DNA from 4 places in the Ciceribacter thiooxidans genome. Region 3 is predicted to be linked to each of the others. Evidence: riboswitches for the same ligand, from Rfam matches in the RefSeq annotation. Region 3 holds a riboswitch; each other region holds the start of a gene.
The links. Region 3 has a riboswitch for cobalamin ahead of bluB (5,6-dimethylbenzimidazole synthase). Riboswitches for the same ligand answer to the same signal wherever they lie in the genome.
Positions count from the first base shown of each region.

Region 1: another riboswitch for cobalamin. It lies ahead of H4I97_RS01695 (energy-coupling factor ABC transporter permease); the one in region 3 lies ahead of bluB (5,6-dimethylbenzimidazole synthase).
Region 2: another riboswitch for cobalamin. It lies ahead of cobT (nicotinate-nucleotide--dimethylbenzimidazole phosphoribosyltransferase); the one in region 3 lies ahead of bluB (5,6-dimethylbenzimidazole synthase).
Region 4: another riboswitch for cobalamin. It lies ahead of cobU (bifunctional adenosylcobinamide kinase/adenosylcobinamide-phosphate guanylyltransferase); the one in region 3 lies ahead of bluB (5,6-dimethylbenzimidazole synthase).

Region 1 covers NZ_CP059896.1:367,566-375,258, forward strand. Annotated here, with positions in the region: gene H4I97_RS01675 (efflux RND transporter permease subunit) at 1-1,456, opposite strand, end outside; gene H4I97_RS01680 (efflux RND transporter periplasmic adaptor subunit) at 1,498-2,706, opposite strand; gene H4I97_RS01685 (TetR/AcrR family transcriptional regulator) at 2,883-3,542, opposite strand; gene H4I97_RS01690 (phosphoribosylaminoimidazolesuccinocarboxamide synthase) at 3,557-4,507, opposite strand; gene H4I97_RS01695 (energy-coupling factor ABC transporter permease) at 4,708-5,361, opposite strand; cobalamin riboswitch at 5,416-5,631, opposite strand; gene H4I97_RS01700 (hypothetical protein) at 5,845-6,060, shown strand; gene H4I97_RS01705 (helix-turn-helix transcriptional regulator) at 6,218-7,111, opposite strand; gene H4I97_RS01710 (aldehyde dehydrogenase) at 7,328-7,693, shown strand, end outside.
Region 2 covers NZ_CP059897.1:295,414-303,106, reverse strand. Annotated here, with positions in the region: gene H4I97_RS19400 (carboxyl transferase domain-containing protein) at 1-1,454, shown strand, start outside; gene H4I97_RS19395 (acetyl/propionyl/methylcrotonyl-CoA carboxylase subunit alpha) at 1,464-3,458, shown strand; gene H4I97_RS19390 (hydroxymethylglutaryl-CoA lyase) at 3,451-4,323, shown strand; gene H4I97_RS19385 (crotonase/enoyl-CoA hydratase family protein) at 4,320-5,087, shown strand; gene cobT (nicotinate-nucleotide--dimethylbenzimidazole phosphoribosyltransferase) at 5,186-6,244, opposite strand; cobalamin riboswitch at 6,315-6,443, opposite strand; gene H4I97_RS19375 (LysE family translocator) at 6,738-7,370, shown strand; gene H4I97_RS19370 (helix-turn-helix domain-containing protein) at 7,545-7,693, opposite strand, start outside.
Region 3 covers NZ_CP059896.1:1,283,221-1,290,913, reverse strand. Annotated here, with positions in the region: gene H4I97_RS06030 (NADP-dependent malic enzyme) at 1-2,275, shown strand, start outside; gene H4I97_RS06025 (helix-turn-helix transcriptional regulator) at 2,429-3,178, shown strand; gene H4I97_RS06020 (acyl-homoserine-lactone synthase) at 3,341-3,985, shown strand; gene H4I97_RS06015 (DUF2865 domain-containing protein) at 4,161-5,228, shown strand; gene bluB (5,6-dimethylbenzimidazole synthase) at 5,260-5,952, opposite strand; cobalamin riboswitch at 5,999-6,202, opposite strand; gene H4I97_RS06005 (TolB family protein) at 6,247-7,077, opposite strand; gene H4I97_RS06000 (NAD+ synthase) at 7,106-7,693, opposite strand, start outside.
Region 4 covers NZ_CP059896.1:1,399,175-1,406,867, forward strand. Annotated here, with positions in the region: gene H4I97_RS06555 (ATP12 family chaperone protein) at 1-714, shown strand, start outside; gene H4I97_RS06560 (hypothetical protein) at 777-1,244, shown strand; cobalamin riboswitch at 1,306-1,673, shown strand; gene cobU (bifunctional adenosylcobinamide kinase/adenosylcobinamide-phosphate guanylyltransferase) at 1,842-2,366, shown strand; gene cobW (cobalamin biosynthesis protein CobW) at 2,370-3,449, shown strand; gene cobN (cobaltochelatase subunit CobN) at 4,397-7,693, shown strand, end outside.

The sequences.
Region 1 (7,693 bases), 920 kb from region 3:
CGATGGCGACGAGGGCGGAAAGCAGCATTGCCGAGACGATGGTGATGGAGAACTGCCGGTAGATGATCCCGGTCGAGCCGCCGAAGAATGCCATCGGAATGAACACGGCTGTGAGGACGAGGGCGATGCCGACGATCGCGCCGGTGATTTCGCCCATCGACTTTTCCGTCGCTTCAAGCGGTGAGAGTCCTTCCTCCGACATGATGCGTTCGACGTTCTCCACAACGACGATCGCGTCGTCCACCAGAAGGCCGATCGCCAGCACCATGGCAAACATTGTCAGTGTATTGATCGAGTAGCCGGTCAGAGCCAGGATACCAAAGGTGCCGAGCAGCACGACGGGAACGGCGATCATCGGGATGAAGGTCGCACGCAGGTTCTGCAGGAAGATCAGCAGGACGAAGAAGACGAGGATGATCGCTTCGATCAGCGTGTGGACCACCTTCTCGATCGAGAGTTCCACGAAGGGAGTTGTGTCATAAGGATAGGTGATCTCGACTCCCTGCGGGAGCGAGGGACCGATCCCGGCGAGCGCGGTCTTTACACGGGCGGCCGTGTCGATCGCATTCGCGCCGGTCGCAAGGTTCACGGCAAAGCCGGTTGCCGGTTTGCGGTTGGCGCGGGTGTCGGTGCCGTAGGACTCCTGTCCGATTTCGATGCGGGCGACATCGCTCAGACGAACGGTCGCACCATCCGTCTCCACCTTGAGGATAATCGATTCGAAGTCGGAGACCGTGCGAAGCTGGCTCTGCGCCGTGACGGTGACGGTCAGCTGCTGACCCTTGACGGCCGGCTCGCCACCAAGGGCACCCACCGAAACCTGGGTGTTCTGCGCCTTGATCGCCGTCGTCACATCGCTCGGGGTCAGCTGGAACTTGTTGAGCTTGAACGGATCGAGCCAGATCCGCATCGCATAGCCGGAGCCGAAGATGTTGATGCTGCCGACGCCTTCGAGGCGCTTGATCTGGTCTTCGATCTGGGTCGAGAAGATGTCGCCGAGATCGACGGAGCTGCGGCTGCCGTCCGTCGAAACCAACGCGCCGACGAGCAGGATGCTAGACGTCGAGCGGGTGACCGAGATGCCGGCGGTCTGCACCACGTCGGGAAGCTGCGACTGCACGAGCTGCAGCTTGTTCTGTACCTGCACCTGCGCGATGTCCGGATCGATCTCGTTGCCGAAGGTCAGCGAGACCGAGGAGGAGCCGGTGCTCGAGGTCGAGGTCATGTAGGTAAGGTCGTCGAGACCGGTCATGCCGTCCTCGATGATCGAGGTCACCGACTTCTCGACGGTCTCCGCGCTCGCGCCGCTGTAATGGGCCTCGATACGCACCGTCGTCGGGGCGATCTCGGGATACTGCGCGATCGAGAGAGTCGAAATCGCCAACGCACCGCCGAGCATGATGATGATCGCGATCACCCAAGCAAAGACCGGGCGACGGATGAAGAACTTGGCCATTGGTTACCCCTTAACGCCTGTTTGTCCTGGCTGTCGCGCGTTCATGGCTTGGCCGCCGGAGCGCCGGCAGGCGCCGGGTTCTTTTCGACGACAAGTCCCTGTTCGTCGACGGTCGCCTCGACCGGTTGGACGGGTGCGCCGTCACCGATCCACTGGAAGCCGTCGACGATCAGCTTGTCACCGTCGCTTATTCCTTCCGAAACCAGCCAGTTGTTGCCGGAAACCTGGCTATGGGCAAAGGTTCGCGTCTCGACGATGCTTTGGGCGTTGACGAACTTTGCCGTCACTTCGCCGCGGGCATTGCGGGTCGCGGCACGCTGGGGAATGAGATAACCGCTCTCCTTGCCGACGACCACCGTTGCGCGGACATACATGCCGGGCAGGATAAGCTTGTCGGGATTGTCGAAGAGTGCGCGGATCGAGAACGTGCCGGTGGTTTCGCTAACGGCCATTTCCGACATGTCGAGCTTGCCGACCAGCGGATACTGCGTGCCGTCTTCGAGCGTCAGCCGGATGTCGGCGATCGTGCCGCCTTCCTGGCTCACCCGGCCTGCCTCGATCGCTTCACGCAGCCTCAGCAGGTTGGCGCTCGATTCGGTGAGTTCGATATAGATCGGGTCCAGCCGGCGAAGGGTCATCAGCGTGTCCGCCTGGTTGGCGGTTACCACGTTGCCGATCGAGAATGCGGAGGCGCTCGTCACGCCTTCGAACGGCGCCTCGATCTCGGTAAGGTCGAGGTTGATTTCGGCGGCGTTGAGGGCGGCCTTCGCCTGGGCGACGTCGGCCTGGGCCTGAAGAAGCGTCACCTTGGCGTTTTCGAATTCGATCTGGGTTGCGCCGCTTCCGACCAGCCGCTCATAGCGGGCGAGGTTCGCTTCGGCGCTCGGAACGCTCGCCTCGGCCTTGGCAAGGCTCGCCTTCGCCTGCGCGACTTCGGCACGGTAGGTATCGTCTTCAATCTTGTAGAGAAGATCGCCCTGCTTGACCTCGCTGCCTTCCCGGAAGGCGATTTCCTTGATGACGCCGCTCACGCGCGGACGGATCGCGGCTGTCTGGAAGGCGTCGGCGCGGCCCGGCAGGACGGTCGTCAGCGGCTGTTCGGCCTTCTTCATGATGACGACGCTGACCGGCGACGGCGGCCGCTCGGCACCCGCACCCGGCCCGGCCTTTTGTTCGCCGGAGTCATTGCAGCCTGTAAGCGCCGCGGTGACGAGCAGGAAAAGAGAAGGCAGCAGAAAACGTCTGGACATCGGTTCTTTCCGAAAAAAAGGCGTGCACGGGAGGATCGGCAGGGCCGACTAAATTAGCAGGCGTCAATTTTTATAGGCCATGTCCATCCCGAACAAGGGGATGGCGACGGCATAATTCCACGTCGTCCTCACGTCGCTGGACGGAGGCGATGCAAAGTGACGTAATAGTGGTATCGTCACTTTGCAAGCGGATTTTGCAGTGCGGTATCGATCAGAGCCACAACTTCACGGCAACGTGTTGCCAATATGTCGGCCTTCTCCTTTGCGATCAATACCGGGTGGAGGACGCAGGCCAGTGCCATGGCCGCAACTTCGGCGGTCTTGCGGCTGTCCTTCACGTGGTAGACGCCGCTTTCGATGCCCGCATCGATGATCTGGGCAATGTCGTCGATCAGCATCTCGCGGTACTGCTCGGCGCAGGGCAGTTCCTGGCCGGCGGAAAAGACAATCATCTCGAAGATGTGCGGACTCTTCTGCAGATCCCGCAGGTGGCTTTCCATCAACCGTTCGACGAAGAGGAGGAGGCGCTCGGGCGGCGCCTTGTGGTCGTCGGGCCGGGCGAGCCGCTCGATCATCGCCTCGAGGTGGCGGACCGAAATGGCGTCGACGAGATGCGCCTTCGAATGGAAGTGCTTGAACACGTTTGCCGGCGACATTCCGAGTGCTGCGGCGACATCCGCCATCGCGACATTCGTGAAGCCTTTGGTGCGGAACAGTTCCTCGGCCTTGTTGAGGATGTCCTCGCGCGTCTCGGCCGCCGGGCGCCGTGGCTTGCGCGCGGCGCGCGTGGCAGCCGGTCCTTTGCCCGACGGGAGCCCTTCCTCTTTCGGCGCGATCGCCAAGGCTTCACTCAGCTCCGTGGAAAGTAGCGACCGAGATTTGCGCGGACCCTTGCCAGCGGTGTTTCTCCGCTGTCGTCCGGAACGAACGTTTCGCCGGTGATTGCCTCATACGCCTTTATATAAACCGCGGAGGTGTCCTCGACCAGTTTCGCCGGAATCTCCGGAATTTCGTCCTTGTAGGGATCGCAGCGTTCGGCGACCCATGACCGGACGAAGTCCTTGTCGAAGCTCGCCGGACGTTCGCCCTTTTCGAAATGCTCGGGATAGCTCGCGGCAATCCAGTAGCGGCTGCTGTCCGGCGTGTGGATCTCGTCGGCGAGGATGATGGTGCCGTCCTTGTCTGTGCCGAACTCGTACTTGGTGTCGACGAGGATGAGCCCCCGTTCGGCAGCGAGCTTCTGCCCGCGGGCGAAAAGCGCCAGCGCGTAATCCGAAAGCGTGTCCCACTGCTTCTGCGTCAAAAGCCCGGTCGAGACGATCTGCTCCGGCGTCAGCGGCTCGTCATGGCCGCCGTCGAAAGCCTTGCTCGTCGGGGTGATGATCGCCTGCGGCAGGACCTGGTTGTCGCGCATGCCGTCCGGCAGCCGGATTCCGTACATCTCCCGCTGACCGGCCTTGTAGAGCGTCAGGATGGAGGTGCCCGTCGTTCCCGCGAGGTATCCCCGCACGACGATCTCGACCGGAAGGATGTCGAGCTTCTTGCCGACGACGACGTTCGGGTCGGGGTAATCCAGCACGTGGTTCGGACAGATATCCTTCGTCTGCTCAAACCAGTAACGGGCCGTCTGCGTCAGCACCTGTCCCTTGTAGGGAACGCAGGTGAGAATGCGGTCGAAGGCGCTCAACCGATCGGTGGAAATGATGATGCGCCGGCCATCCGGAAGATCATAGTTTTCACGAACCTTGCCACGATAGTAGTTCGGCAGTTCGGGGAAGTAGGCTTCGGAGAGAATGCGCAATGGCCTCGCCCTTCTGAAATCATGGAACGGACGCCGGTCGTCCTCGCCGGACCCTTAGTTTTCCACCCGGTTTTGTCAAGCGAGGCCTTCCGCGGAAGGAAAGCCAAGGCGCTTTGGCCGGCTCTTATCAAAAGAAAAAGCGCATGGCCCGACGACCATGCGCCTTCTCGGTTTGTGACAGCGACAGCCGCCCGCCGGTCTCAGGCGAAGGTCAGGCGATCGACCTCTGTCATGCGCGAGACCAGTTCGTTGGCGCGGAAGCCCTTGATCACCGACACAGCGGTGAAGGTGATGAAGGCTTCGACCAGGAAGACCGGGAAATACGCGGCGACCCAGGTAGCCCAGTCGCTGAAGGCGACCGCGTCGTTGGAGATCATCAGCCAGAAGCCGACCATCGCCGAGACGCCCGCGTAATAGACGGCGTCGATGCGCAGCACCTTGCCGAGGTTGAAACGGTCCCGGAGCCGGGCGTCGAAGAGCCGGCGGCCGAAGCTGTAATGGACTGCGATCATCGGTACCATCAGGGAGAGCGCGTTGACGCCGAGATGCGGGATGTCGCCCGGTTCGAACAGGAAAGCCTGCAGGACGAGGCCGAGCGCGAAGCCGAGCATGGCCGGCGCGAAACCGAAGAGCATGTAGATGGTGGTCGCGCCGATCAGGTGCAGTTCGGACGGACCGACCGGCAGGTGCCAGGCCTGCATCAGGGCGGAAAACACCACGGCCGAAACGAGGGCCTTCGGCACGACCAGCGGGTTGCGCACGACGGCCGGCAGCTGGGATGCGACGACGCTGAGGGCGGCTGCGTTCGCAAGGGCGATACGAACCGGATCGATAATTCCAACTTCAATATGCATTCTATTGCCTTTCCTCCGCGCCCACCGCGCGGAATTGCTTGAGACGCCACGGAAATCGTGGCCGAAGCGATGGCAGGTCTCCTGGCTCGCGGGTCCCGGCTCGGTCCGCCTTATCAACCGTTTCCGGCCAATGGCACGCTGGACGTCGCTCTCCGCTCACAGTTGCGGGGGCAGCTACGGTTTCGGCCCCTGATGGGTAATCCTCACCGTATTCCCTTTTCATCCACCGCTTCGTATTCGTCGGGTGGAACCATCGCTGGTTTTGAATAAATCTGCAGTTCGATTAGCGACGCGGGATGGACCGATGCGGCCGCAACCACGGGCTTCTTTCGTGCAGACCAACTGGTGATAGTCGATGACACGAGCGCGCGCAATCGGCTGGAAACGGATGCGGGCCAAAATGCCGCATTGCGGCGTCTTTCCACGGCGTCTAGGGGGTTGACGAAAATCAAGGCTGTCGCCGGTGAGGAAAGGAAATCCGTTATGCTCGCAAGAATGGTCTACAGTGTTCCAGTCTTCGGATGGATGCTCAGGGAAGCCTTTACCGGACCGACCACGGCCAAGCTTCTCTTCATCCTCAACCTGGTTTTGGTCTGGCTTCTCGCCATCGCCTATTTCGGCTATCCGGCAATCATCCTGCCGGCCTTGACCGCCGTGCCGGTAATCTTCACGACCCTCATCGTGATCACCAAGGGCTGACATCGCCTCGATCGCTTGTGCAGAGGCCGGGGGAGGTTGCCCCCGGCCGTACCTTCTCAGGCAAGCGTGTACTGCGTCTTCACCACGGTGAAGAATTCGGCTGTGTAGCGATCCTGTTTCCGGGAGTTTGCGACCATGATCCACTGTGCCGGATCGGTCATGGCCAGTCGGCATAGGTTGCCGGTTCTTCCTGTGCCATCCTGCCGTCGCTTGCGACAATGCTCCGCCGGTACGCGGCGGGAGACAGGCCGGTTTTTCGCTTGAAAAAGTGACTGAAGTAGGTCGGATCGCGGAAGCCGAGGCTTTCTGCGATTCCGTGGATGGTTCGCGGAGAGCGTTCGAGCTTGATCTTTGCTTCGCGGATCGTGCGTTCGTGGACGAGCTCGATCGGTGTCCTGCCGAGAGCCTTGCTGCAGAGCGAATGCAGTCGATCTGCAGTGATGCCGAGCTGTTCGGCGTAGAATCGGATCGGTCGCTGTTCCTCGAAGTGACTTTCGACGAGATGGCGAAAGCGCTGGAGAATGTCGCCTGTCTTCGCAGGTCTGGCGAACGGGAGGTCATCAGCGCCGGTGAGGCGCCAGATCCTCAGCAGAAGAAGCTGCAGAAAGGCGTTGGACGCCATCACGGATGGGTGCTCCCGCTCGAGTTCCTCGGAAAGACCCCGGAGCAGCGGAGCGAGAGCCTCGATTTCCGCGCGTTCGATGTCTTGCCGAATGATCTCCTGCGACAGCAGAAGCCGGAGGCCGTGGCCTTCAGGATGATCGTCAACAGTCTCTGCCAGATGCGCGTCCGCAAGACCGAGAAGATGGCCGGCGCTGCCCGCCTCGACGAGCAGGGAAAGATCGTTGTCTGGCGGCAGGATTGCCACGGCGGGACCGATGACGAGATCATCGCGCGCCGGTGAACGCAATCGCCATAACCCAGTCGAAAGAACGAGGAGATGTGCGAAGTGCTCGTAAGGCGGCGCGGGGAGGCGCATCGACCGTCGTGCCAGGGCCGGGAGAAGCGGATTACAGCGCAGTTTGCGGTGAATGGTGTGTCTGTCGGTCATCGCGGCTCCGGATCGCACGTGTCCCGCCTTTTCGAACAAGCACCGGAAATCCACATGTTGTCGCCAGAAAATCGCATTCTCAACTCCATGGTCAACCCCTAAGCTTCTCTGATGCCTTTGGGAGGAGGCTTGGTGGGCATGGCGACGCATTGGCCGGCTTGCGCCCGGATTCCCCTGAAGAACGGTTTTGGATCCGGGTTTCCAAGGGTGATCGACATGTTCGAAGCCAGGCTGATGATCGGGAACGTCGACGAGGATGCCGCAGGCGGAGCGACCTTCCTCCGGCGCAATCCGGTGAGCGGCGATGTCGCGAGCGTCGCTGCTGCGGCGTCGACGGTTGATGCCGGGCGGGCCGCGAATGCCGCGGCGGCCGCCTTTCCACGCTGGTCGGAGACCGGACCCGGCGAGCGCCGGGCGTTGCTCGAACGTGCAGCCGACATATTGATGGCGCGGGCAGACGATTTCGTTGCCGCAATGACGGCGGAAACCGGCGCCACCTGCAGCTGGTGCGACTTCAATCTCTCGCTCGGCGTCGAGATCATCCGCGACGCCGCCTCGATGACCACGGCCGTAACCGGGGCG
Region 2 (7,693 bases), on a different replicon from region 3:
GAAAGCTGTTGCCGCGCGACCGCGTGGCCGGGCTCCTCGACGTCGGTTCGCCCTTTCTGGAGGTCGGGCTTTTTGCGGCAAGTGGTGTCTATGACGACGACATCCCGGCCGCGGGTCTGATCGCCGGCATCGGCCGTGTCGAAGGTCGCGATTGCATGATCGTCTGCAACGATGCCACCGTCAAAGGCGGCACCTACTATCCGCTGACGGTGAAGAAGCACCTGCGTGCGCAGGAAATCGCCGAGGAAAACCGTCTTCCCTGTCTCTATCTCGTCGACTCGGGGGGTGCAAACCTGCCGAACCAGGATGAGGTCTTTCCCGATCGCGATCATTTCGGCCGGATCTTCTACAATCAGGCGCGGATGAGCGCAAAGGGCATCGCGCAGATCGCCGTCGTCATGGGCTCGTGCACGGCCGGCGGGGCCTATGTCCCGGCCATGTGCGACCAGACCGTCATCGTCAGGAACCAGGGGACGATCTTTCTGGCCGGTCCACCGCTGGTGAAGGAGGCGACCGGCGAGGTGATCGATGCCGAGACGCTCGGCGGTGGCGATACCCATACGCGTCTTTCCGGCGTCGCCGACTATCTCGCCGACAACGATGACCACGCACTGGCGCTCGCCCGTCAGATCGTCCGGAACCTCGGGCCGGCCCCGCAGCCAACCATCACGCTGGCCCCGCCGCGCCCGTCCCTCTATCCGGCCTCCGAGATCATGGGTGTCGTGCCGGCCGATCCGAAGGTGCCCTATGATGTCCGCGAGGTGATTGCTCGCATCATCGACGGCTCGGATTTCGACGAGTTCAAGCCGCGCTACGGCACGACGCTGGTCACCGGCTTTGCCCATGTCGACGGCGTGCCCGTCGGGATTATCGCCAACAACGGGGTTCTGTTTTCCGAAAGCGCGCTCAAGGGCGCTCATTTCATCGAGCTCTGCTGCCAGCGCAAGATCCCGCTTCTTTTCCTCCAGAACATTACCGGCTTCATGGTCGGCTCGAAATATGAGGCGGGCGGCATCGCCAAGGACGGCGCCAAGCTGGTGACGGCGGTCTCGACCGCCGCCGTGCCGAAGGTGACGGTGATTATCGGTGGTTCCTATGGCGCCGGAAATTACGGAATGTGCGGGCGCGCCTTCGGCCCGCGCTTCGTCTGGATGTGGCCGAACGCCCGGATCGCCGTCATGGGAGGACCACAGGCGGCGGGCGTATTGGCCAATGTCAGGCGTGCCGGCATCGAAGCGCGCGGTGGCACGTGGTCGGTCGAAGAGGAAGCCGAGTTCAAGCGGCCGACGCTGGACCTGTTCGAACGGCAGTCCGCTCCGCTCTATGCCTCGGCCCGGCTCTGGGACGACGGCATCATCGACCCGGAAAAGACGCGCGAGGTGGTGGCCCTTTCTCTCCGTGCCGTGCTCAACGCGCCGATCGAAGAGACGAAATTCGGCCTGTTCAGGATGTGAGGCGTGACGATGTTTTCCAAGATCCTCATTGCCAACCGTGGCGAAATCGCTGTTCGCGTCATCAAGACGGCGAGACGGCTCGGAATTCGGACCGTCGCTGTCTATTCGGAAGCTGACCGCGCCGCATTGCACGTCGCGCTCGCCGACGAGGCGGTCCTCCTCGGGCCCGCGGCGGCCACCGAAAGCTATCTCGACATCGGCAAGGTCGTCGCGGCCGCCCTCGCTAGCGGTGCCGAAGCAATCCACCCCGGCTACGGATTCCTGTCGGAAAACCCGGCTTTCGTCGAGGCGGTGCGGAATGCGGGACTTGTCTTCATCGGTCCCGATGCCGCGTCGATCCGCGCAATGGGGCTGAAGGACGCCGCCAAGCGGCTGATGGAGGAAGCGGGCGTGCCGGTGGTGCCCGGCTATCACGGGGACAATCAGGACGCAGCCTTCCTGAAGGTCGAAGCCGGCAAGATCGGCTATCCCGTGCTGATCAAGGCGTCGGCGGGCGGCGGCGGCAAGGGGATGCGACGCGTCAACACCGACGATGATTTCGACGCCGCGCTTCAAAGCTGCCGGCGTGAGGCAAAGGCTGCTTTCGGCGATGATCGTGTTCTGGTCGAGAAGTACGTCGCCTCGCCGCGCCATATCGAAGTGCAGGTCTTCGGCGACGGCCGTGGCAATGTCGTCAATTTGTTCGAGCGCGATTGCTCGCTGCAGCGTCGGCACCAGAAGGTGATCGAGGAAGCGCCGGCACCGGGCATGACGGACGCCGTACGGGCTGCAATGACCGGGGCTGCGATCGCGGCAGCGAAAGCCGTTGCTTACAAAGGCGCCGGGACGGTGGAGTTCATCGCCGATGGTTCGGGACCGCTCCGGCCGGACGGCTTCTGGTTCATGGAGATGAACACGCGTCTGCAGGTCGAGCATCCGGTGACCGAAATGGTGACCGGTTTCGACCTTGTCGAATGGCAACTGCGGGTGGCGGCGGGCGAACCGCTGCCGGTGCAGCAGAGTGACATCCGGCTTCTCGGCCACGCCCTCGAGGCGCGGCTCTATGCCGAAGATCCGGCGAACGGTTTCCTGCCGCAGGCCGGCCGCATCGATCACCTGGAATTTGGAGGCGGCGAGGGCATCCGCATCGACGCGGGCGTTCGCTCGGGCGACCGGGTGTCGCCCTATTACGATCCGATGATCGCCAAGGTGATTGCCCATGGCCGGTCGCGCGACGAGGCGATCGACCGGCTGAAGAAAGCGCTCGATGGCACACACGTTACCGGACTCACCAGCAACCGAGACTTTCTGCGCGCGCTTTGCAGGGACGAGACCTTCCGGCAGGGACGTATGGACACCGGGCTGATCGATCGCAATCTGGAGCGCCTCACCGCCATACCGCGGCTTTCGGAAGAGGCCATCCTGATCGCAGCGCTTACCGGTTCGGATGTCGACGTTGCCGGGCCTCATTGCGGCTTCCGGCTCTGGGGCGAGGCCAGTCATCGCGTGACGTCGCATGCAGGCGAAGAAGTGATCGAGCGGCGTCTCGTCCTCGGAAGCGGGCAAGTTAGGCTCTCCGGCGGCGCAGAGGACGTGCTGTTCGAAGATTTCGCCTTCAATGGTCGGGACTTTTCGGCCCGTCTGGTGCGAGAGAACGGAAGTGCCGGGATCAACGCCCATGTTGCCGTAGACGCCTCCGGCGGCCGGCAGTACATCTCGGTTCTGCTCGATGGCGAGACTTATGACTTCGAGAGACCGGATCTGCTGGAAGGGGAGGACGCGGTGCACCACCACTCCGGCGAAATCCTGGCGCCGATGACGGGCGTCGTCCGATTGGTCGACGTCGAGGCAGGTGTTGCCGTGAAGGCCGGTGACCGGCTCGTCGTCATGGAGGCGATGAAGATGGAATATACGCTGAGGAGCCCGCGCGACGGCCTCGTCGACGCCGTCTTCTGCACCGAGGGCGGGCAGGCGGAGGGCGGCGCCGTGCTCATCCGGATGACGGAGGGCGCGGTGGATGGCTGAATTCGTCACGGTCTACGAAGTCGGTCCGCGCGACGGCCTGCAGAACGAGAGGGAGATCATTCCGGTCGCCGACAAGATCACGTTGGTCGACTATCTCTCGGAAGCCGGCTTTCGCAAGATCGAGGTCACGAGCTTCGTCTCGCCGAAATGGGTGCCGCAGCTTGCGGACGCTGCCGAGGTGCTGGCCGGCATCGTGCGCCAGCCGGGCGTGGTCTACAGCGCGCTGACGCCGAACCTCAAAGGGCTGGAGGCGGCGCTTGCCGCAAAGGTCGACGAAGTTGCGGTCTTCGCCTCTGCCTCCGAAACCTTCAGCCAGAGGAATATCAACTGTTCCATCGCCGAGAGCTTTGAGCGTTTTGCGCCTGTCATGGAGGCGGCAAAAGTGGCCGGCGTTCCGGTGCGCGGCTACGTCTCCTGCGTCGTCGCCTGCCCCTATGAGGGTTCCGTCGTGCCAGAGGCTGTTCGTCTGGTTGCGGAGCGTCTGGTCGGGCTCGGCTGTCGCGAGATCTCGCTCGGCGACACGATCGGCGCGGGCACGCCGGACACAGTATCCGCCATGCTGGACGAGGTCCTGCGGTCGGTGCCGGTCCAGCAACTGGCGGGGCATTTCCACGACACCGGCGATCGTGCGCTCGCCAATGTCGAAGCCGCCCTTGATCGCGGACTGCGGACCTTCGATTCCGCGGTTGGTGGGCTCGGCGGCTGCCCTTATGCGCCGGGCGCCAAAGGCAATGTCGCAACCGGACCGCTTTTGGACTTGCTCGAACGTCGCGGGTTTGAAACCGGGATCGATCCGGAGAAACTGAAACGCGCCGAGGCTTTCATCAAGGAGCGGATCGGGCGTCTTTCCGGGAGGAACGCATGACGGAATTCGAAACGATCCTGATCGACACCGACGAGCGTGGCATCGCGCGCCTGACGCTGAACCGTCCCGACAAGCACAATGCTTTGAACGCCCGGATGATCGCCGAACTCACGAAAGCCGCAGACATCCTCGGCGCGGATGAGAGTGTCCGCTCCGTCGTGCTCGCCGGCAACGGGGCAAGTTTCTGCGCCGGCGGCGATCTCGGCTGGATGCGGGAGCAGCGGGACAAGGACCGTGCCGGAAAGATGCAGGAAAGCCGGGCGCTTTCGGCCATGTTTTCGGCACTCGATGCCCTGCCGAAACCGCTGATCGGCCGGGTTCACGGGAACGCCTATGGCGGCGGTATTGGGCTGATGGCAGTCTGCGACATCGTCATTTCGGTGGGAACCGCCCGTTTTGCCCTCACCGAGACCCGCCTCGGGCTCATCCCGGCCACCATCGGCCCCTTCGTCGTTCGCCGTACCGGCGAGGGCTACGCCCGGCAGTTTTTTTTCACGGCCAAACCGTTCGATGCCACTTTCGCCCTGAGATGCGGCCTCGTCTCCACCGTGACGGAAGCAGAACAACTGGATGCCTGTGTCGAGGCTGAAATCGCGGAGATCCTGAAAACGCGGCCGGGGGCGGTCGCAGCGGCAAAGGCGCTTTGCCTGGAACTCGGCGGCCATAGCCTCTCGGGACTTTCCGAGCGGACCGCCGAATTGCTCGCGGACCGGTGGGAAAGCGCGGAAGCCGCGGAAGGCATCGAGGCCTTCCTCGCGAGATAGTAGAAACTAGACGCCTGAGGAGGAATGTCCTCATCCTTCCCCGGGCGTCTATGAGTTCCAGGTGAATGCCGGTGACGGCCCGGCCTCTGCGCCGCCTATCAGGCTGCGCCGCTGTCCACGCCGGCCTCGGCGAAAGTGGCCATGCCGAGGTGGCATCGTAGGGCGGCTTTCGCGAGAATCGCGCCCAGCACCGCGCCGGTTCCTTCCCCAAGCCTGAGGTCGAGATCGAGAAGCGGTCTGAGGCCGAGGTGGGCGAGAAGTCGCCGGTGGCCCGGCTCCATGGACGCATGTCCCACCATACAATGCGCAAGAGGGTCGACGCCGCTGCAATACAGGGCAAGGGCGGCGGCGGAGCATATGAATCCGTCGAGCATGACCGGGATCGAGAGCAGACGCGCGGCGAGAATGGCCCCGGCCATGGCGGCGATCTCACGTCCACCGAGTATCCGCAGGGCATCCAGACCGTCATCGATGGATTCCCGATGACGTTCGACAGCCTCGGAAATGATCTCGGCCTTTCGTTTTAGGACGTCATCGGAGACGCCTGAGCCGCGGCCACACCATTCGACGGCAGGGCCGCCGAGGAGCGCAAGGCACAGAGCCGAAGCCGACGTCGTGTTTCCGATGCCCATCTCTCCGGGGCACAGGATGCTGGCATCCGGCCGAACGGCGTGCATTCCCGCGTTGAACGCTTTCAGGAACTCGCTTTCCGTCATGGCGGGCGCGTGCAGGAAGTTTTTGACCGGTCGGGCAAGGTCCAGGGGAATGACCGTCATGCTGGCTCCCAGCTCGGCACTCAACTGGTTGATCGCAGCGCCGCCTCTCTCGAAGTTGAGGACCATCTGCTCGGTGACGACCGGCGGATAGGCGGAGACGCCTGCCTCGGCGATACCGTGATTGCCGGCGAAGACGCAGGTTTGCGGCCGGTCCATGGCCGGCGGGTAGCGACCTTGCCAGCGGGCAAGCCAGGCGACGGTCTGCTCGAGCCGCCCGAGGCTTCCGGGTGGCTTGGTCAGCATGCCCTCGCGGGCGGCGGCGGCCTCTGCGGCTCGCGTGTCACCTTGCGGAAGCTGGCTTAGCGCCTTTCGCAAGGAGGCGAGGGTTTCAAAAGACGGGATTGGTTGTTGCCCCGAGGCGAGGCTCATTTCTGCAGACATACGGGTCCTCCACGTGACGCCGATCATTCCACCCTTTGCCATCGGGCGGATTTCGGTTGCGGATCAACTCGTCTTCTGACTTCCAGCATGGCCGGGTTCAGGCACCTTCCCGTCCGGGACCGGACAGTGGCGGACAAAGCCTCCTGAGACTCGTATCTGGTTACAGCGGCGGGACCGTCTCGGAATTTCACCGAGTTCCGTTAGTTGTCGAGACGGCTGTAACCTGCGCGTTGCCTTCAGGCAACGGATGCCGCGGCCATCGTGGGTGGAACGTGGGCGCTTCAGAAGGAAAAATGCCGCGGATCTTTGATCCGACGCAAAGAGACTGCTCTACGTTCCGGCTTCTCGTGCTTTCCCTGGCCGCCATAAGCGATCGTTTACGGAGGACATAGGGGACGCCCATCGAATGATGTCAGAGAACCGACTATTCGCGACTTGTCATCCTCACGAATCTTGGTAGATCGGAATTCCGGCCAACTCGAAGGGAAACGATATGCCGGATTTCTCCACTATCATACTTTTTGCCCTCGCGTGCGTCGTGCTGACCGCCACGCCCGGACCCGACATGCTTCTCATTGCGTCACGCAGCTTAAGCCAGGGGCGAGCTGCGGGATTCCTGACCTATGCCGGTATAGCACTCGGCACATATTGCCATGCCCTCGCAGCAGCGTTGGGACTTTCACAGCTTTTTGTCGCAGTTCCGACGGCATACGAGGTCGTTCGTTGGGCCGGGTGCGCCTATTTGATGTACCTCGCGTGGAAAACCATTCGTTCCGAGGGCGCACATTTCTCTCCTGAGTCGGCCTTAAAGCGATTTTCAATGAAGCGGATCCTCGGCGAAGGTCTGGCAACAAATCTTCTAAATCCGAAAATGGCCCTCTTTGTCTTGGCGTTGTTCCCTCAGTTTGTGCGCCCAGAGGCAGGATCGCTTACTGTCCAAATGCTGGTCCTCGCTACCGTGCTGAATGGAATAGGCCTCATCGTAAATGGTTCGGTTGTCCTTTTGAGCGGGCATATCCGCAGGCGCGTCACGAGTCTGGTCCGATTCAGGAAGCTGCCGCAGTATCTTCTCGCGACAGTTCTTGCAGGTCTGGCTTGCCGCCTCGCATTGGGAGCCAGAAACTAACTGCACCGCACCCGACGAAGTCTGCCGGGAGGTCGAGGTTCGTACTCGCCCCTCCGGCAAGCAAGCTCACAAGTGCATCTTTGGTTCATCCTGACCTGACACGGGAAGGGGCAGGTGGCGACGCGAGCAGTGAGAAAGCCGAGGACGTTACAGCCGGCGCGACCGCGTGGCTCTTCAAAGGCCACCCCGGAAGAGGTTCGCGCGCAGTGCACTGGGGCTGACGCCGAGCTTCTGTCGAAGCACAGTCGTGAGGTGCGCATGGGAGGAAAAGCCGGACACCAGTGCGACTGCGCTCAAATCCTCGGCCCCGGCGGCAATCAGCG
Region 3 (7,693 bases):
GGCGTCCGGCGACCTCGACGAGCAGGCACTCTTCTACCATCGCTATCCGAGACCGGGGAAACTCGAAATCCAGGCGACCAAGCCGCTGGGCAACCAGCGCGACCTGGCACTCGCCTATTCCCCGGGTGTGGCAGCGCCCTGCCTCGCCATCCGTGACGAGCCCGACACCGCCTTCGACTATACCGCGCGCGGCAATCTTGTCGCTGTGGTCTCGAACGGTACCGCGGTGCTCGGGCTCGGCAATATCGGCCCGCTCGCCTCGAAGCCGGTGATGGAAGGCAAGGCCGTCCTCTTCAAGAAGTTCGCCGGCATCGACGTCTTCGACATCGAGATCAGCGCCCCGGCGGTCGACGAGATGGTCTCGACGATCTCCGCGCTCGAGCCCACCTTCGGCGGCATCAACCTCGAGGACATCAAGTCGCCGGAATGCTTCGAAGTGGAGCAGCAGCTCCGCGAAAAGATGTCCATTCCCGTCTTCCACGACGACCAGCACGGTACCGCGATTATCGTGGCCGCCGCGATCCTCAACGGGCTCGAACTTGCCGGCAAGAAGATCGAGGACGTCAAGATCGTCGCCTCGGGTGCCGGTGCGGCCGCACTCGCCTGTCTCAATCTCCTTGTCACGCTCGGCGCCCGCCGGGAGAACATCTGGGTCCACGACATCGAAGGCCTGGTCTATGTCGGCCGCGAAGCCCTGATGGACCGCTGGAAGTCCGTCTACGCCCAACCCTCCGACAAGCGCACGCTGTCGGAATCGATTGAAGGCGCGGATGTTTTCCTCGGCCTGTCGGCCGCCGGCGTCCTGAAGCCGGAGCTCCTCGCCCGCATGGCGGAGAAGCCGCTGATCATGGCGCTCGCCAACCCGACCCCGGAAATCATGCCGGATCTTGCACGTGCTGCACGCCCGGACGCGATGATCTGCACCGGCCGTTCGGACTTCCCGAACCAGGTAAACAACGTTCTATGCTTCCCTTACATTTTCCGCGGAGCGCTCGATTGCGGCGCCACCACCATCAACGAAGAAATGAAGATGGCGGCGGTGCGGGCGATCGCAGCACTCGCCCGCGAAGAAGTGTCGGAAGTGGCAGCGAAGGCCTATTCCGGTGAATCGCCGACCTTCGGGCCGAGCTATCTCATCCCCTCGCCCTTCGATCCCCGCCTGATCCTGCGCATCGCTCCGGCGGTTGCGAGGGCCGCGGCCGAAAGCGGCGTCGCCCGCCGGCCGATCGCCGATTTCGACACCTATCTCGACCAGCTGAACCGCTTCGTCTTCCGCTCCGGCTTCGTCATGAAGCCGATCTTCACGGCGGCCAAGAAGGCGCCGGCCAAGCGCGTGATCTTTGCCGAAGGCGAGGACGAGCGCGTGTTGCGCGCCGCACAGGTGCTGCTCGAGGAAGGCATCGGCCAGCCGATCCTGATCGGCCGTCCGCCGATCATCGAGAACCGCCTCCAGCGTTTCGGGCTGCGCATTCGCCCCGGCGCCGACTTCGAGGTGGTCAATCCGGAAGACGATCCGCGCTACCGCGACTATGTCGAAGAATATTTCGGGCTCGTCGGCCGCGCCGGTATCAATCCGGAAGCCGCACGTACGATCGTGCGCACCAACAACACGGTCATCGGAGCGCTCGCGGTTCGCCGTGGTGATGCCGATGCGCTGATCTGCGGGGTCGAGGGCCGTTTCGATCGGCATCTGCGCGATGTCGGCCAGATCATCGGCAAGAAGTCGGGCGTATGCGCCTTTTCGGGTCTCAGCCTGCTGATCTCCCAGCGCGGCGCGATCTTCTTCACCGATACCTTCGTGACCCACAACCCGACGGCTGCGGAAATCGCCGAAACGACAGTGTTGGCTGCACAGGAGGTCCGCCGCTTCGGGATCACCCCGAAGGCAGCCCTCCTCACCCACTCCAATTTCGGCTCGCGTGATTCCGAAAGCGCCCGCAAGATGCGGGAGGCCCTGCGCCTCATTCGCGAGCGCGCGCCCGACCTCGAGGTCGACGGCGAGATGCAGGGTGGCTCGGCGCTCTCAGAGGCGCTGCGCAAGCGTGCCATGCCTGACAGCACGCTCACCGGTGAAGCCAATCTCCTGGTCTTCCCGAATCTCGATGCCGCCAACATCTCGCTCGGCCTCGTGCGCACGATGATGGATGCACTCCACGTCGGCCCGATCCTGCTTGGTGCAGCACTTCCTGCCCACGTGCTCTCGACATCGGTCACCTCACGCGGCGTCGTCAACATGGCGGCACTCGCGGTCGTGGAAGCCACGCAACCCGCATGACGACGTGCGCGTCGCGGCGATATCCCCGTCGCGACGCATGCTTCCTGTTACAAGAAAGGCACACGATCAGACCTCTTCCGGCGCATGAAAAATGCGCTGGACAAGCCATTTTTGCTGGACGATCTTATCCCATAGATTTGTCAGGGTCAGATAATGATTAACCAGAAGGGTTATTTTGACCTGCTGGACTGGCTGGAAAGCGAAGAGGTCGTTCGACCGCAGCCGTTTTTCAAAAGGATGCAGGCTGAGTTCGCAATCTCGAACATCCTCTATATCGACGCCATCCCTGCGGCGACCGGAGTCAGACTGCATCGTATCCACCACACCTACGCGCCGCATGTTGTCCGGGCTGTCACCGCCCTCGGTCCGCATGTCCTGACCCCTCTGCTCAAGCACGCCCTCACCTCCGTGCGGCCGCTCGACTGGTTCATGCTGCCGGAAACGATTCCGATCGCACAACTCCTCCTGTCCGTCGCGCGCGAACACTCCTTGTCCACCACCGGCGTCTGCTATCCCCTCGCTTCCCGCGAAGGCCATGCGGCCCTTTTTGCGATCAGCGTCGCGGACGCACGCGACTGGCGTCAGTTTCGACGTCACTACGACCGCGACCTTCACACGCTCGCTGCGAAATTCCACGCGGCCGTGCTGGAAACGGCTGAGGAAGGCCCCCACCGACAGAGCGCGCGTTCGATCCTGACCGGTAGGGAGAAGGAGGCGCTCACCTGGGCTGCGGCCGGCAAGAGCTATTGGGAGATCGCCGTCATTCTCGGCATCTCCGAACGCACCGTCCGCTATTTCATGTCCAACGCCCGGCGGAAGCTGAATGTCGTCAGCAATACGCAGGCGGTCGCCGAAGCCGTGTGGCAGGGCCTCATCTCCGGACCGGACAATCGATCCGAATAGGAAGCCTGCGCCCTGCGAGCATTTGCGCCGGCGCCGGGCTTTGCACGATGGGCAAGCGAGAATAATCGCAAATTGCAATTACTTAAACTGTCCCTACCGCCAGTTTCAATTTCTAGCTGAAGAGGCGAATTTTTCTCCCTGACCTCAGAAGGGAGACCGGCAATGATCAAGATTATCAACGGAGCCAATCGCGATCGCCATTCGAAAGAAATGGCGGACGTATTCAGCCTGCGAAAGCGGGTCTTTCACGACCTCCTGAAATGGGATGTCAAGGTAGAGGGCGACTGGGAAATCGATCACTACGACGACGCAAATCCGATCTACGTCCTGTCCTACTCGCCCGAGACGGGGCGCCTGCGGGGTGCCCTGCGGCTGCTTCCCACCCTCGGCCCGAACATGCTCGACGATACTTTCCCGGTTCTGCTCGGCGAAAATCCGCCGATCCGCAGCGCCGCGATCTGGGAATCGAGCCGTTTCTGCATTGATCCGGAGATCTCGCAGGACCGTGCCTCGAACCAGGTGACGCTTGCGGCCGCCGAGCTGATGTGCGGTGTCGGCGAGCTCGGGCTCGCCTCCGGGCTCACGCACATCGTCACGGTGACCGACGTGTTCCTCGAACGCATGTTCCGCCGCATGGGATGCCCGGGAGAAAGGATTGCCGATCCCCAGAAGATCGGCTCCGTCTACGCGGTCGCCATCGCCTGGGAAGTGACCCAGGACCTGCTCGACCGGATGAAGGAGGTCGCCGGAATCGACCACCGCGTGCTGGAACAGCCGATGACGCTCGAACAGGCCCGCGCCGCCTGACGGCGGTCGTTCTCGCCGGTCAGGTACCGGCCGGAGGCAAGTCTCCGGCCGGCGCCTTCTGTTAAGCCAAAATCGAACCTCCGGTTGGCGGATTGGCGCTCGCCATTTATGATGGAAGCGCCTAAAGGCAAATCGCTCCGAGCAACGCCTTTTATCCGCAGATCGGGAACGCCAATTGCCGTACCGCCGTCGCCTCGCCCTGCTGTCCGTGATGGTCCTTGCGACCCTTCCTGCTCCGGCCATCTCCCATGCATCGATGACCTGCGACAGATTGCGGGCAAGCCTCGCAAGCGAGCCGGAAGTGGTGAGCGATACCGCCGCGATGCGACGCTTCTCCAGCGCGATCGCGAGGCAGAACTTCCAGATCCGCAAGGCTCGCCAGCGTTTTTTCGACCTGCATTGCGGCTCTCCGAGCGTCATTGATTATACGGCGATGAACCGTCCAGAATGCGCAACGCTTTCCGCCGAGATCAAGCGGCTGGAGGAGGACAAGCAACAGCTTGTCGACAGGCGCGATGCCGCGCGAAACGGTGCGACGCAGCCGAACGAGGTCCGTCAGCGGATTCTCGACCTGATGGAGGCCAACCACTGCGACGAAGAGCCTGTGAAGGCCGATGTCACGCCCGCCGAACCGCCCCGCACACCCTATCTCGACATGGTGGCGCCGCGCCTCGGTCCGGACGGCTTGCCGACGGGCGGTTGGCGGAACGGTGCGGGCAATCTGCAGACGCTCTGCGTGCGCACCTGCGACGGCGCCTTCTTCCCGATCTCGTCGAACACCACGCCGCTTACCTTCCGGCGCGATGCCGAGCTATGCCGGCAGATGTGCCCCGGCATCGAGACCGAACTCTATTTCCGGTCGGTCACCGAGCCCGAAAGCGGCGAGATGATTTCGACCACGACCGGCAGGCCCTACCGGCAGTCGCCGACAGCATTCGCCTACCAGAGCCGCCGCAAGGGCGACCAACCCTCCTGCACCTGCAACCTCACCGAATTCTATCGCAGAATGAAGACGCAGGCGGCCGGCGCAAACGTGCCGGACTACAACTCCTCTGTCATCGACCTGAAGACGGCCGGCAAGCCGGCTCCCGAGAAGGCGGAGCCGTCGTTACCGGTTGAGCGACCCTATGATCCCGCGGAGAAGAAGGTGCGACAGGTCGGCCCGGTCTTCCTCCCGAGCGAGACGAGCGGCATCGATCTCAGGCATCCGGCGCTCTCCGGTCCGCAGCCGGTCCAGCAGTAGAGCGCGGATACCCGCAGCTATCCGCCGGATCTCAGCCGACCGGCCGATCCTGCCAGATTTCGGAAAAAACCAGATCCTCGAGCGGCAGGCGCTTCCGCCAACCCTTCACCGCCAGTTCGGGCTCTCCGTAGAGTGTGTCGACATATCCGAGACAGAACCAGCCGATCACCTCGACATGTTCCGGAATCGCGAGAATCCGTTTCAGCTCGTCCTCGTGGAAAATGCTGACCCAGCCGACTCCGACGCCTTCGGCGCGCGCCGCAAGCCACAGGTTCTGGATCGCACACACCGTCGAATAGCGGTCCATGCTGAAATTGTGCGTTCGGCCGAGCACGACCGGACCACCGCGCGTCGGATCGCACGTCACGCAGATACCGAGCGGTGCCTTGCGGATACCCTCGAGCTTCAGCGCACGATAGTCGCCACGCTTCTTGCCCGAAAACATCTCCGCCGCCTCGTCGTTGGCACGGCTGAAGGCGCGCCAGATCTCCTCCCGCCGCTCGGCATCGCGCACGAGAATGAAATTCCACGGCTGCATGAAGCCCACCGACGGCGCATGGTGCGCGGCCGACAGCAGGCGCCAGACGAGATCGTCCGGCAGAGGGTCCGGCAGGAACTGGTCGCGCACGTCGCGGCGGGTTTCTATGGCTTTGTAAATGGCAGCGCGCTCCTCAACGGAGAAGGCGCCGACCCGAACCATATGGTCCATCGGCTCGTCCGGCATCGTCAAATCCCCAACAATGCAAAGGACCGCCCGCCGTCCGCGCGGGCCAAGTCTATCTTGCCAGGCCGGTCTTCTGACTCGGCTTCCGCTGCCCGTCGCCGCCTTCCCGGCCAAAAAGCCAGTGACGCGAACCGGAAGACCGGTTCCTTGCGACAGGCATCCGCCACACAGCGTTGGGCACGTTCCGGACTGTCACCGGATTCCCGATTCTCCCGCCTTGCCTGCGGGCACCTGACGCTGCCGATTGTTCACAGTTCGCCGCCCGTGGCAAGACCAACGGCGTGCAATCCGGTTTTACTCGACGGGGAAATAGCGAACATAGGCGAAAGCATCGCCGTCGGGAGACCAGCTCGGCACGTTCAGCGAGCCCTGCCCGCCGAAGAGGTTGAGGAGTGTCTCCACCTCTCCCGTCGCGACGTCCTTCCGCCGTATCGATACTTGCTTGTCCCGCGGGTGACCTTCGACGTCGCTGCGATAGGAGAGAAAGATCAGCCCGTCGCCCTTCGGTGCGGGATGCGGAAACCAGTTGGCGAAGCCGTCATCAGTCACCTGGTCGAGACCAGTGCCATCGGGCCGGATCTTCCAGATCTGCATCAGCCCGCTGCGGTCGGAGTTGAAGTAGATCCATTGTCCGTCGGGCGAATAGTCGGGACCATCGTTGTGCCCGCCGCCACGGATCAGCTCCCGCTCCTCGCCCCCGTCGACGGAGATCGTGTAGATGCCGAATTCATCGTTGCGGATTCCGCAATAGGCGAGATGCCGCCCGTCGGGCGACCAGCCGTGCCAGTAGGACGGCAGCCGCGCGGTCACCTGCCGCGGCACGCCGCCGGTGGCCGGCAGGAGGTAGATGCAGGATTTGCCGTGCTCTGTCTTGTCGGAAATCGCGAGCGTCGTGCCGTCGGGAGAAAGACCGTGATCATTGTTGCAACCGACGGCAAAGCCCGTCTCGATCGGCTCCGGCGGCGCGCTTCCATCGACCGGCAGCCGGTAGATCAGGCCGTCGCCGTTGATCACAAGGTGCGCACCGTCCGGGGTCCAGTTCGGCGCCTCGACCAGCGCCTCCGTCTGCCAGACGACCCGCGAGGTGCGGCTTTTGCAGTCGAAGATCTCGACGGAACTGCGCATGCTCGCCTCCTTGCTGGGATCGGCGTGATCAGCGGTCCCGGAACCGGTTGGTGATCGGGTAGCGCCGGTCGCGGCCGAAGTTCTTGCGGGTGATCTTTACACCGGGCGCCGACTGCCGGCGCTTGTACTCTGCCAGATAGAGCAGATGCTCGATCCTGTGTACGGTCGCAACGTCGTGGCCGCGCGCGACGATCTCCTCCACCGACATCTCCTGCTCGACGAGGCATTCGAGGATGTCGTCCAGCGCCGGATAGGGCGGCAGCGAATCCTGGTCGGTCTGGTTCGGCCGCAGCTCCGCCGACGGAGCCTTGGAAATGATGTTGGCCGGTATGACCTCGCCGGCGGGGCCAAGCGCGCCCAGCGGCACGTTCTTGTTGCGCCAGCCAGAAAGCGCGTAGACCTGCATCTTGTAGAGGTCCTTGACCGGATTGAAGCCGCCGTTCATGTCGCCGTAGAGCGTCGCGTAGCCGACCGACATTTCCGACTTGTTGCCGGTCGTAACGACCATGGCGCCGAACTTGTTGGAGATCGCCATGAGGATCGTGCCGCGGGTGCGCGCCTGCAGGTTCTCCTCCGTGACGCCCGGTTCCGTTCCCTCGAAGAGTTCGGAGAGCGC
Region 4 (7,693 bases), 120 kb from region 3:
CGGCCGCAGGCCAAGCGCTTCTACACTGAAGTCGACACGCGGAGCGAGGATGACGGCGTCGCCGTCCTGCTCGACGGACGCGGCGTGAAGACGCCGGCGAAACGTGCGCTGCGGCTGCCGACGGCCGAGGCTGCCGAACTGGTCGCTTCGGAGTGGCGCGCACAGGGCGAGACGATCGATCCGGCGACGATGCCGACGACCCGGCTTGCCAATACCGCGATCGACGCTGTCGCCGATCAGGTCGATGCCGTGTTCGAGGATATTGTGCGCTACGCCGGCAACGACCTGCTCTGCTACCACGCGGAATCGCCGCAGGAACTCGTCGAACGGCAGGCGCGGCAGTGGGGACGGGTGATCGACTGGGTGGCTTCCTCCCACGGCGCCCGCTTCGTTCTCGCCGCCGGCATCGTGCATCAGGCGCAGCCACAGGCGGCAATCGATGCCTTCGCTTCGGCGCTCGGCGCCTACCGGACGCCGTTCGAACTCGCGGCGCTGCACGTCGTGACGACGCTGACCGGTTCGGCGATCCTGGCGCTCGCCTTCGCCGAAGGCTTTCTTTCCGTCCCCGAGATCTGGGCGCTCGCCCATCTCGACGAAGACTGGACGGAGGAGCATTGGGGCGTCGACGAGGAGGCGCAGGCCCGCCGGGCCAAGCGCTTCGAGGAGATGGACGCTGCGGCGCGCCTGTTCCGGGCCGTGCGGGCTGCCGCTTAACGCGGCGCTAACCATAACGGTGACAGGCTCTTTCGACCGAATCGGGATCGGATCAGCCTGTCATGCTTCTGCGGTTCTGCCATGCCGCCATCGCCCTTCTCCTTTCCGCGCTGCTGTCGTCGTGCAGTATCGCGGGGGCGGGGGCCTTTACGCCGCGCAAGGTCTATGACGTCCGCGACCTGACGGTACTCGCCGATATCCGTGTGCCGAAGGCGGTGATCGTCGGCACCGACAGCCGTATTGCCGCGGCGATCGCTGCGACCGTGCCGCGGCCGGAGGCGCCACCGGTGGTGCTCTCGGTGCGGATCGGTTCCTACCGGCCGGACATTTCGCCGCTCAACCGCCGCAGCGAGGCAACAGTCACGGTGACCGCTGTCTCGGTCATCGACGGTTCTCCGGTCGCGAGCGCGACCTTCCCGGTTACGAGCGGAACGGAAAACCCGGATTTCGAGGCGGAGGCGCTTGCCGAAGCGGTCGCCGCGCGCATCCGCTCGCTCTTCGCGCTGAGCATGCCGTCGGCGCTTCAGTGATGGGCTGAGGGACGGCTTGCCGCCCTCCCGTTCGAATTGACTTCACCTTCGCTTGCGCCTAAGCGTTTTTCATTCGGATGGTTTCCGCGCCGTCGATACGGAGCGGAACGCAAAAGGGAATGCGACGGTGGGGACCCAAGCCGGGCCTGCCAATCGCAGCCGACCCCGCGACTGTAGAGCGGTGAGGGTCCTTCATCCGGCGAGCCGGAATATCCGTGACGGGTCCGCAAGGAGCGGACGGCGGGTTCTTCGGCGAAACCGGAAAAGCCACTGGAGTGGCGACACGAACAGCCGGGGCCGGGACGCCTCTATTTCTACGAATCGTCCGCCCTTCGTGTCGCCTCGAAGCTTCGGGAAGGCGAGAGAGACCCGTTGGCGCAAGGCGCCTCAACCGCGAGCCAGGAGACCTGCCACCCGTGCCGGGCTTTGAAAGCCCATCCTGGGGAAAATCCCCGTTGCCAGCACGGAGGTTGTCGTGGCGACATCTTGTGACGGCGGGATCGTGCGATCCCGCATTTCCATATCCTTTCTGCCGGGCCGCGCGCCCGGCCTCTTCCCGTGTCCATCTTTCCGGCGCTCTGCTGCGGAGGTCCGTCCTTGAGCGCGGCTGACGGCCATTGCGTCTTCGTGCTCGGCGGTGCCCGTTCGGGCAAGTCACGGCATGCGGAGACGCTTGCCGAGGTGAGCGGGCTCGAACGCCATTATGTCGCGACCGGACGCGCCTTCGATGACGAAATGCGCGAACGCATAGCCCTGCATCGCGAAAGCCGCGGTGGGCTCTGGACGACCCATGAGGAGCCGGTCGACCTTGCCGGCGTTCTCCGGCGCATTGATGCGCCGGGCCGTGTGGTGCTCGTCGACTGCCTGACGCTCTGGGTCACGAACCTGATGCTGGACGAACGCGATGTCGCCGCCGAAAGCGCGCGCCTCGTCGCGGTCCTGCCGACGCTTCAGGCGCGGCTCATCCTCGTGTCGAACGAGGTCGGGCTCGGCATCGTGCCGGAAAACCGCATGGCGCGCGAATTCCGCGACCATGCCGGGCGGCTCCACCAGATGGTCGCGTCGGTCGCGACCGAAGTCTATTTCGTCGCGGCGGGACTGCCGCTGAAAATGAAGGGTTGAACCATGCTGCAGCAGAAGATCCCGGCAACCGTCATCACCGGCTTCCTCGGCGCCGGAAAGACGACGATCATCCGCAACATGCTGATGAACGCCAACGGCAAGAAGATCGCGCTCATCATCAACGAATTCGGCGACCTCGGCGTCGATGGTGAGGTGCTGAAGGGCTGCGGTGCCGACAATTGCACCGAGGACGACATCATCGAGCTTACCAATGGCTGCATCTGCTGCACGGTGGCCGACGATTTCGTGCCGACCATGCAGAAACTGCTCGAACGTGAGGAGCGGCCGGACCACATCGTCATCGAGACCTCCGGCCTCGCCCTGCCGCAGCCGCTGGTCGCCGCCTTCAACTGGCCGGACATCCGCACCCGCGTCACCGTCGACGGCGTGGTGACCGTGGTCGACAGTGCCGCGGTGGCGGCCGGTCGTTTCGCCGACGATCACGACCGGGTCGACGCCATGCGCGAGCAGGATGCCTCGCTCGACCACGACAGCCCGCTCGAAGAACTCTTCGAGGACCAGCTCACCTGCGCCGACCTGATCGTCCTCAACAAGACCGATCTGCTGGACGGCGAGGGGATCGCGGCAGTCCGCTCCGAGGTTGCGGGACGCATCAACCGCAAGCCGACGCTGGTCGAGGCGAGGAACGGCGAAGTTCCCGCGATCGTGCTCCTCGGCCTCGGCGCCGGTTCGGAAGCCGATATCGAAAACCGCAGGTCGCACCACGAGCTTGAGCACGAGGCAGCGCACGCCTCAGGTGAGGGGCACGACCACCTGCATCACCACGACCACGACGAGTTCGAGAGCTTTGCGCTGAGGCTTCCGGCGATCGCCGATCCGGCCGCCTTCGTCGAACGGCTGAGGGCCGTCATCGAAACCCACGACATCCTGCGTCTCAAGGGCTTTGTCGACGTGCCCGGCAAGCCGATGCGGCTCGTCATCCAGGCGGTCGGCTCGCGGATCGACACCTATTTCGACCGTCCCTGGGCGGCCGGCGAGAAGCGCGAAACCCGCCTCGTCGTCATCGGCCTGCACGAATGGGATTTTGCGGCGGTGGTCGAGGCGGTCGAGAAGGCGGCCTGAGGATCGATTGAGCTCATGAATATCTCGATTACCCCCCTCTGGCCTGCCGGCCATCTCCCCCTCAAGGGGGAGATCACCATGCGGAGACGCCCGGTCGTTCCGTCAGCGCTGAAGCGGGGCGGTTGCTCGGAGAACAGGTTAGAAGGGTTTTTCGGGCAGCTCGACTTGTCGGCTTCCGATCTCCCCCTTGAGGGGGAGATGGCCGGCAGGCCAGAGGGAGGTGTTGTCGACGCGATACGCCTCGGCGCGAACTCTTGGGGAAGCGACACGGCCATGCATCTTCTCCTAGCCCAGAAAGGCTCGATCAGCGACGGCGAGGAAGCGATCGATCTCGGCCAGAGCGCCGGTGACATCATCTTCCTGACGGCGGCCGATACTGAGCTTTCCGCGATCGCCGCGGCGGTGCGGGCGCGCGGCGAGGCCGGTCCGAAGTGGCGTCTCGCGAGCCTGATGGCGCTGAAACATCCGATGTCGGTCGACACCTATGTCGAGCGGACCGCACGCCATGCGCGGCTGATCGTGGTTCGGGCGCTCGGCGGTGCCAGCTATTTCCAGTATGCACTGGAAGCCCTGCATGCGGCGGCACAACGATCGGGCGCGATGATCGCCGTGCTTCCGGGCGACGACAAGCCGGACGAGGGGCTTTCGAGTTTTTCCAACCTGCCGGCGGGGGACCTCGCATCGCTCTGGGCCTATCTGATCGAGGGCGGCGATGCCAATGCCGGCGGTGTGGTCGCCTATGCCGAAGCACTCGTCGCCGGGACCGAGAGGCCCGAGCCGGCGCGGCCGCTGCTGAAAGCCGGCATCTGGTGGCCGGGCCGTGGCGTGATTGGCGTGGAGGAATGGAAAGAGGCGTCGAAGATTGCCCCTCATCCGCCTGCCGGCACCTTCTCCCCGTCGGACGGGGAGAAGGGACAAGGGGTGACGTCGGCGTCTCCTTCTCCCGCGTGCGGGGAGAAGGTGCCCGAAGGGCGGATGAGGGGCCGAGCACCGACGAGCATTCGCTGCCCGTCGTCGCCGTCTGCTTCTACCGAGCGCTCGTCCAGAGCGGCGAGACGAAGCCGGTGGAGGCCCTGATCGACGCCTTGGAGGCCGAAGGGCTCGCCGCATTGCCGGTCTTCGTCTCGAGCCTCAAGGATGCCGTCTCGGTCGATACGCTGCGCGCGATCTTTGCCGAGGCGCCGCCCGCCGTGGTCATCAATGCGACGGGCTTTGCTGTTTCCGCGCCGGGCGCCGAGCGCCGGGCGACCGTCCTTGATGAAGGCGGAGCCGTCGTCCTGCAGGCGATCTTTTCGGCGTCCGCGAAGGATGCATGGCAGGCCTCCAGCCAGGGCCTTTCGGCGCGTGATCTCGCGATGAACGTGGCACTGCCCGAGGTCGACGGACGGGTGCTTGCCCGCGCCGTCTCGTTCAAGTCGGCGGCCCGCTTCGACGAACGCGTCGAGGCGAACATCGTCACCCACGAACCGGAACCAGGGCGGACGGCCTTCGTCGCGGCGCTCTCTGCGCGCTGGGCGCGTCTCAGGCATGCGCCGGCCGACGAACGGCGTGTGGCGCTCATCATGGCGAACTACCCGAACCGCGACGGCCGTCTCGGCAACGGCGTCGGCCTCGACACCCCGGCCGGGACGATCGAGGTGCTGCGGGCGATGGAGAAGACCGGCTACGCCGTCGGCCAAGTGCCGGAGAACGGCGACGCCCTGATGACGCATCTGATGGCAGGACCGACGAACGCCGCGAATGACGGTCGGGAAATTCGCGAAACCATTTCCCTGAACCGGTACAAGGCCTTCTTCGAAAAGCTTCCGAAAGTGATTCAGGACGAGGTCGCGGCCCGCTGGGGCGCGCCGGAGAACGATCCCTTCTTCGTCGACGGGCGGTTCGCGCTGCCGCTGTCGCGGTTCGGCAATCTGCTCGTCGGTATCCAGCCCGCCCGCGGTTACAACATCGATCCGAAGGAGAGCTATCACTCTCCGGACCTCGTGCCACCGCACGGCTATCTTGCCTTCTACGCGCATCTGAGGACGGTCTTCGACGCCCATGCGGTGATCCATATGGGCAAGCACGGCAACCTTGAATGGCTGCCGGGCAAGGCGCTGGCACTTTCCGAGACCTGCTATCCGGAGGCGGTGTTCGGACCCTTGCCGCATCTCTATCCCTTCATCGTCAACGATCCCGGCGAGGGTACGCAGGCGAAGCGGCGAACCTCGGCCGTCATCATCGACCACCTGACGCCGCCGCTGACGCGTGCGGAAAGCTATGGTCCGCTGAAGGACCTTGAGGCCCTGGTCGACGAGTATTACGAGGCCGCCGGCGGAGATCCGCGCCGCCTGAAGCTGCTGAAGAAGCAGATCCTCGATCTCGTCGCCGACATCGGCCTCGATGAGGATGCCGGGATTGCCAAGGGCGAGGCCGAGGAAAGCGCGCTCGAAAAGCTCGACGCCTATCTCTGCGACCTCAAGGAGATGCAGATCCGCGACGGGCTGCACATTTTCGGCCTGGCGCCGGAAGGCCGGCTCCTGACCGACCTGACCGTCGCTCTGGCCCGCGTGCCGCGGGGCCTCGGCGAAGGTGGCGACCAGAGCCTTCAGCGGGCGATCGCCAAGGATATACTTGAAAGAGAAGACCCCTCCCCAACCCCTCCCCACAAGGGGGAGGGGCTTCCGCTTGCGCCCGACTCTTCCGTCGAGCGCCAAGGGGAGCCACGGTTGCTCTCCCCCCGTGTGGGGGAGATGGCCGGCAGGCCAGAGGGGGATTTTTCGCACAGGCATGCCGTCTTCGATCCGCTCGACTGCGTGATGTCCGATCCGTGGACCGGACCGCGGCCGGCGATCCTTGCCGAGGTCGACGACCAGCCCTGGCGCACCAAGGGCGACACGGTCGAACGCATCGAGCTGCTCGCCGCAAGGCTTGTTGCGGGCGAGGTGACGTGCCCCGAAGCATGGATGCGGACCCGCGCCGTGCTCGACGAGATCGAAACACGGCTCAAGCCGTCCGTCACCGCCTGCGGCCCCGCCGAGATCGACGGCCTGCTCACCGGTCTCGACGGCCGCTTCGTGCCGCCCGGGCCCTCCGGCGCCCCCACGCGTGGACGGCCGGACGTGCTGCCGACGGGTCGCAATTTCTACTCGGTCGACAGCCGCGCGGTGCCGACACCGGCTGCCTATGAGCTCGGCAAGAAGTCCGCCGAACTGCTGATCGCCCGCTATGTGCAGGACCACGGCGAGTGGCCGACCTCGTTCGGACTGACCGCCTGGGGCACCTCGAACATGCGCACGGGCGGCGACGACATCGCCCAGGCGCTCGCGCTCCTCGGCGTCAAGCCGCTCTGGGACACGGCGTCCCGCCGCGTCACCGGCTTCGAGATCGTCCCGCAGGCCGTTCTCGGCCGGCCGCGCGTCGACGTCACGCTCAGGATTTCCGGCTTCTTCCGCGATGCCTTCCCCGAACAGATCGCCCTTTTCGACCGCGCGGTCCGCGCCGTCGGTGCGCTGGACGAGGACGCTGCCGATAACCCCGTCGCCGCCCGGATGCGCGAGGAGGTCGCGCGGCTACGCGAAGCGGGCATGGACGAGGACGCTGCCGCCCGTCGCGCCGGCTACCGCGTCTTCGGTTCCAAGCCCGGCGCCTATGGCGCGGGCCTGCAGGCGCTGATCGACGAGAAGGGCTGGGAGCGTCGCGGCGATCTCGCCGAAGCCTATCTCGTCTGGGGCGGCTATGCCTACGGCGCAGGCGAAGAAGGCAAGGCCGAACGCGGGCTCTTCGAGGAGCGGTTGCGATCGGTGCAGGCGGTCGTGCAGAACCAGGACAATCGCGAGCACGACCTTCTCGACAGCGACGACTACTACCAGTTCGAGGGCGGCATGACCGCGGCCGTCGAGCACGTTTCGGGCCATCGGCCGAGCGTCTACCACAACGATCATTCCCGCCCTGAGCGGCCGGTCGTGCGCTCGCTCGAGGAGGAGATCGGCCGGGTGGTGCGGGCCCGCGTCGTCAACCCGAAATGGATAGAGGGCGTCATGCGCCACGGCTACAAGGGCGCCTTCGAGATCGCCGCGACGGTCGACTACATGTTCGCCTTTTCAGCCACCACCGGTGCGGTGCGCGATCATCATTTCGAGGCCGTCTACCGGGCTTTCGTTCTCGATGAGCGGGTGCGCGACTTCATGGCGGAGAAGAACCCGGCGGCGCTCGAGGAGATGTCGGCGCGCCTGATCGAGGCGATCGACCGCGGGTTGTGGACG